Regions from separate parts of the Clostridium sp. HBUAS56017 genome, predicted to be linked through region 1. Evidence: predicted binding sites of a transcription regulator. Region 1 holds the regulator's gene; the other holds the start of a gene.

The links. The regulator NrdR, encoded in region 1, represses ribonucleotide reductase genes. The targets are predictions, from matches to a motif close to CACNANATNTNGTG.
Region 2: a site for NrdR is predicted at 1,765-1,778, ahead of FAY47_RS13945 (anaerobic ribonucleoside triphosphate reductase). Genes of this name have one in related genera too.

Annotation. Positions count from the first base shown of each region.
Region 1 is NZ_SULK01000002.1:50,888-54,328, forward strand. Features, by position in the region: gene sigE (RNA polymerase sporulation sigma factor SigE) at 1-216, shown strand, start outside; gene sigG (RNA polymerase sporulation sigma factor SigG) at 298-1,071, shown strand; gene FAY47_RS02455 (YlmC/YmxH family sporulation protein) at 1,177-1,443, shown strand; gene nrdR (transcriptional regulator NrdR) at 1,519-1,974, shown strand; gene pgeF (peptidoglycan editing factor PgeF) at 2,119-2,859, shown strand; gene FAY47_RS02470 (response regulator transcription factor) at 2,871-3,441, shown strand, end outside.
Region 2 is NZ_SULK01000016.1:32,804-36,244, reverse strand. Features, by position in the region: gene FAY47_RS13945 (anaerobic ribonucleoside triphosphate reductase) at 1-1,747, opposite strand, end outside; gene FAY47_RS13940 (DUF3048 domain-containing protein) at 2,014-3,015, shown strand; gene FAY47_RS13935 (DegV family protein) at 3,174-3,441, shown strand, end outside.

The sequences.
Region 1 (3,441 bases):
GAAGATGAAGTAGATAAGCAATTATTATTCATGGCTTTTAAAAATTTAAATGAAAGAGAAAAAGAAATTGTTAAATTAAGATTTGGATTATTTGGAACTAGAGAGAAGACTCAGAAAGAGGTTGCTGACATGCTTGGGATATCTCAGTCATATATTTCTAGACTTGAAAAGAAAATTATTAATAGGTTAAAAAAAGAAATTAGTAGAATGCTATAGTTTGTCTTTAGTATAAAAGAATCTTCTATCGGAGATAATTATTAATGCAGTTAGTTATTACTTCCGAAGGGGTTGATGATATTGATCATTAATAAAGTAGAAATATGTGGAGTAAATACATCTAAACTCCCAGTACTAAAAGAGAAGGAGAAGAGATCGTTACTTATACAAATGCATAATGGGGATAGTATGGCTAGAGAGACCTTTATAAAAGGTAATTTAAGGCTTGTGCTAAGCGTTATTCAGAGATTTAATAATAGAGGAGAAAATGTAGATGATTTATTTCAAGTTGGATGCATTGGATTAATGAAAGCAATAGACAATTTCGATTTAAATCAAAATGTAAAATTTTCTACATATGCGGTACCTATGATTATTGGAGAGATTAGGAGGTATTTAAGAGACAATAATTCAATTAGAGTTAGTAGGTCTCTTCGAGATATTGCATATAAAGCTTTAGTTGTAAGAGATAAATTAATAAAGGACAATAATAAAGAACCTTCTATATCGCAAATTTCAAAAGAACTTAATCTACCTAGAGAAGATGTTGTATTTGCTCTTGATGCTATTCAGGATCCAGTATCACTATATGAACCTATTTATCATGATGGTGGAGATGCAATTTATGTAATGGATCAGGTTAGTGATAGTAAAAATACTGATGAAAGCTGGCTTGAAAATATATCGATAAAAGAGGCTATGAAGAAATTAACAGATAGAGAAAAACTCATATTAAATTTAAGATTTTTTAATGGAAGAACACAGATGGAAGTTGCAAATGAGATTGGTATATCTCAAGCACAGGTATCTAGGCTTGAAAAAACAGCATTAAAGCACATGAGGAAAAATGTTTAAAGGCGTTAGGAATATTCTAACGCCTCATTTATTAGAATATTAAGTTATAATAATTTACAATTTGAATATAATGTATAAAAATCAAGATAAAGTCGGGGGATAGGTATGGAGGAAAGTTTAAATTCAATAAATGCAATGAAGATGATGGAAGTAATAGATATAAATGCTGGAGCTAAAGTTGGATTTATTAAAGATATAAAGATTGACTGTGATGAACATAGAGTTTTATCTATTATTTTACCAGGTGAAACTAAAGGATGGTTCTCTAAAACAGAAGATATAGAAATACCGTGGAACAAAATAATTAAAATAGGTCTAGATGTAATATTGGTAGATATAAATGGGACTAGTAATAATAATATTTGTGAATAATACTGGATATAGGAAAGAAAAATATGTATAATAACTTTATGAATTAAATAAACATAAGGAAAGGCGAGAATAAACATGAGGTGTCCCTTTTGTTCCTGTGAAGAGAGTAAAGTTGTTGATTCTAGATCGACAGATGATAATAATACAATAAGAAGAAGACGAGAATGTTTAGGTTGTGGAAAGAGGTATACAACTTATGAAAAGATTGAAGATATTCCTATTCTTGTTGTGAAGAAAGACCTAACTAGAGAAAACTTTAATAAAGAAAAAATAATTAATGGACTTATAATAGCTTGTCAAAAAAGACCGATTTCAAGAAAGCAAATTGAAGATATAGCAGATTATATTGAAAAAACAATTTCAAATGGAATGTTAACAGAAGTTCAAAGCAAATATATTGGTGAAATGATAATGGATAAGTTAAAAGAAGTTGATGAAGTTGCTTATGTTAGGTTTGCATCTGTTTATAGACAGTTCAAAGACATAAACACTTTTTTGGAAGAGATTAAAAATTTAATGACTACTAGTTAATTTGTAGGTATAATAAAGCTGCTGAGATTAATCAGCAGTTTTTTATATATTCCTAAAGTTAATCTTAGGTTAATTATTTTCATAAAAATAGATGGGAGAACTTTATAATGTTAAAATGAGGTTATAAAGTATTAAGGAGGAGTAATGAAAAGAATAGAGTTAAAAACCTTAAAAAGAATGAAGGATTATTTAGTTATAGAAAATGAAAAAACTAAGGTTGTTTTTTCTACAGCAGAAGAGAGTAAAAATTTTAATAGAAATACAGAGGAAGGACTTAATAACATTAATGGACTTACTAGAGAATTTCGCGTTGACAAAGTTATTTACTTAAGGCAAATTCATTCGGATACTATTTTTTCTTATAATGGAGAAAATGGCGAGGAACTCATAGAAAAAGAAGGGGATGCTATAATAACTAATGTTAGAAATAGTATAATAGGTGTTTTTACTGCTGATTGTGTTCCTGTAATTTTAGTAGATGAAGTTTCAGGTTCTGTTGCAGCAATCCATTCTGGATGGAAAGGAACTTTCAGTTCAATAACAAAGAAAACAGTTAGAAAGATGGAGAAAGAATATAGTGTGAATACAGTAAATATTAAAGCATATATTGGGCCACATATTAGAAAATGCTGTTATGAAGTTTCACAAGAATTGAAGGAAAAGTTTTTGTTAGAAAAAGGAATTGATGAAAAAATATTATTTAATGATAGAAATTTAAGCTTAGAAGAATGTATATTTAAAGATTTACGGGAATGTGGGATAGAAGAAGAAAATATTAATTCTATATCACTTTGTACTCATTGTTCTAATGAAGTTAAATTGTATTCATATAGGGCTTCAAATGGAGCATACGGAAGATTATTTTCATTTGTATTAATAAAATAGGGGGGATAAAAGTGGCAGAAGAAAAAATATTAGTAGTGGATGATGAAGAACATATTTTAGAACTTTTAAAATTCAATTTAGAGAATGTAGGTTATAAGGTTTTTACAACTAATAATGGAATAGATGCATTAAAGTTTGTAAAGGAAAATAAACCTGATGTTGTATTATTAGATTTAATGCTACCAGGGATGGATGGTTTTGACGTTTGTAAAGAGATAAAGAATAATAAGGATACTTCAGGGACTGCGATAATAATGCTAACTGCAAAAGGGGAAGAATTAGATAAAATACTTGGATTAGAGCTTGGTGCTGATGATTATATAACAAAACCATTTTCAGTAAGAGAGTTGCTAGCAAGGGTTAAAGCGTTGATTAGAAGATTGACAAGTGTAAAAGATTATAATGAAGAGTCTTTTGAAAGTGGAAGGTTGAAGATAAATTTTGAAAGACATGAAGTTTTAATTGAGAATAATAAAGTAGATTTAACCTTGAAGGAATTTGAGTTGTTAGAAATATTGATAAAAAATAAGGGGAAGATACTTCAGAGAGAAACTTTATTGGATAAGGTTTGGGGGTATGAAT
Region 2 (3,441 bases), on a different contig from region 1:
ATATTGCATATCCTACTGGTACATGATAACTATTTGTATAATATTCTTTATCGGTTACTCCTGGTATTATTCCAAATAGCTTTTGATCTTGCTTTATAAACTTTCCAGATAACCCTTCTGCTGGAGTTGCATATGTACTCCAATTCAACTGAGTTTCCTCTGTCATTTTATCTACTTGTTCCCTTAAGTAAGAAATAATTTTATACCCTAATTCTCTTGCTTCATCGCTTTCTCCATGATGCTTTCCTGTTAAAGCAACAAGTGTTTCTGCAAGGCCTATAAATCCAATTCCCCATGTTCCTTGTTTTAAAATTGGTTCTATCGAATCATTTTGATCTAAATTTTCAGAACCTTTCATTAAGTATTGTCCTGCTACGAATGGTAAATCTTTAACCCTCAAATTCTTTAAAACATTATATCTATGCAATAATGATTCTTTAGCCAAATCAATTTTCTCTTGAAATAACTTAAAAAATACATCAATATCTTTCTTAGCTAATATACCTATTCTTGGCAAATTTATTGTTGTAGGAGCAATATTTCCTCTTCCCTTACAACCTGGCTCTCCATTAACATTTTTCATAAGATAAGTTCTGCATCCCATTGTTGCAGGCATATATCCTTTTTCATAATATTCTTTATTAAAATCAGAATCTATATTCATAAATGTTGGATTCATCCTCTTTGCTGCAACCTTGCAAGCTAACTTATATAAATAATGATATGGATCATTCTCTTCTCTATTAACGCCTTCTTTTACTCTAAAAATTATGTTTGGGAATATTGGTTGCTCCCCTTTACCTAATCCTTTATCGTATTCTTCTAAAAAAGCTTCACATACTAAAGCTGCATCCTTTGAAGTTGGAATACCCAAGTTTACTGAACTAAATGGAACTTGAGAACCTGCTCTTGAATGCATTGTATTTAGGTTGTAAACAACCCCTTGCATAGCCTGATGAACTCTTTCCTTTAATTTTGTTTCAACCACTTCATTTATTTTTTCTTCCTGAACTCCTAGGCTTTTTAATTCATTTATGATTTCTTGTCTTGTAGGTTCTACAAAAACAGCCATATCATTATCAAAATCCGGATGTGATTGACCTCCAAACATATCGTTTTGAGTTGATTGTAAAAGTATACATGAGAGCTCAGCAGCACTCTCAATTCTTTTTGGTACATTTATAGTCCCATATCCTGTATTAAATCCATGTTCCAATAATTCTCTAGTAGGTATATGTAGACAGTTTGTTGTTAAATTGTAACTATCTAAATCATGATAATATAAATCTCCAGTTTCATGAGCTTTCGCTAAATACTTTGGCATAGCTGAAAGATTATGCCACTTATTTGACTCTGATGCTATTCTCAAAAGTTTTGAACTGAAATTATTTCCTACATTAGCATTATCCCTATCTGTTTCAACACCAATTTTTTGTATTGCTTTCATTAAATCTGACTTAATATCTCTAATCTTTGTTCTTTCTTTTCTATAATTGGAATATGCTAAAGCAATTTCCTTATGATTAGTATCCTCTAATGCTTTCTCAACATAATTTTGAATTTCTTCCACTGTAATTTTATTTTTTTCAGTCATCTCTATATACATAACGACCTTCTGTACAGCTTCATAAATTTCACTTGTTTTTAAGTTAAGACCTTCTTCTCCGGAAGCACCTTTTATAGCATGAGTTATTTTGTCAGCATTAAACTCAACTTCTCTTCCGTCTCTCTTCACAACATATAGCAACAGCTACACCCCCGCTACACAATATATAGTAGTGGTTTAAACCACAAATGTTATTATACTTCATAAAATTACATATATCAAATTACTGAAAAAATCAATTAATCATCTATATCATTATTTATTACTATATTGTTCTTCTTTTCTCACTTTTTTAGAGTATTCTACTTTTATGACCAATATTTTAATTAGATTCTATGGAATTTATTTCCTGTTTGCATTAGAATTAAACTATACCGCCACTTCAAAAATACTTTAGGAGGCTAAATATGAAAAAAATTTTTTTAATTATTTTTTCATTATCAGTTTTACTTATAGGTTGTCAAAATAAAACCATATCTTCTACAGATAATATTAAAGAAAAACCAGAAGAAAAATATTACAGTTACTATACCGGTAAGGAATGTACCGCTGACGATAACAACAAACCTTCTTTCATGGGAATGATTGAAAATTCTTCACAAGCTCGTCCACAAAGCGGAATTTCATATGCAGATATTATCTATGAAACTTCTGCTGAAGGTGGAATTCCTAGATTTATAGCTTTATTCCATGATAATTTGCCAGAAGTAATCGGTCCTATAAGGAGTGTTCGCCCATACTTCATAGATATTGCCGAGGAACTTGAACTCCCCTTTGCTCATTGCGGCGGCTCAGAAGATGCATTAAATAGAATTTCAAATGATAAAAATTTAATGAGCATAAATGAAATTTCTGAAGGCTCCTATTTCTGGAGAGATAATAAAAGAAAAGCTCCTCACAATTTATATACTTCCTCGGAAAACATAACTAAATATATTATTAGTAAGAATTTAGAAATTAAAAACAAACCCTTTTTAAGTTTTAATAGTGAATATTATTCTAATTCAGAATTTACTGAAGCAAACAATTTAAGTATCACTATTAATAAAGGATACAACACATCATATAACTATAAGGATGGTCTGTATACAAAGTCTATGGATGGCAAAATTTCTATTGATGCATTAAATAATAATCAATTAAATTTTTCAAATATAGTAATACAAAAAACAAATATAAATCTAAGCAGTGATAACTTACATTTAAATATAGACCTCTTAGGCAAAGGAGAGGGATATGTTTTATCTGGAGGTAAGGTTATAGATGTAACTTGGGAAAAGTCAGCCAAAGGCTCAAGAACTATATTATATGACAAATCAGGAAACAAGGTTCCCCTTTCTCCTGGAAAAACAATTTGGCATATAGTTGATAAAAAAAATGATATATCCATAGGAACTCCTTCTAAATGATAATATTGCAGAAAACTAGCTAAATGTTGGGCTAACTATACTTTCCATTATGGAAGTCAGGTAGTCCAATATTTTTATTGCCTAACATTATCACTTCTGATATAGTTAACATTATCACTATTGATAATAATTTTGTTACATATATTGGAGGTATTACTATGCAGAAGATCGCAATAATAACCGATAGCGGATCTGATTTATCATCAGATTTACTAAAAGAACATAATATATTTTCCCTTCCTTTTAGAATTATATATTCTGATAATGAATATGAAGATGGAGTAAGTATAACACCATATGAACTATATGACTCATTAGAAAAAGAAATACCTACTACTTCTTTGCCTTGTATGAAGAAAATAGAGAGTATATTAACTAACCTTGAAGAAGAAGGCTATACACATGTTATTGCTATACATATATCAA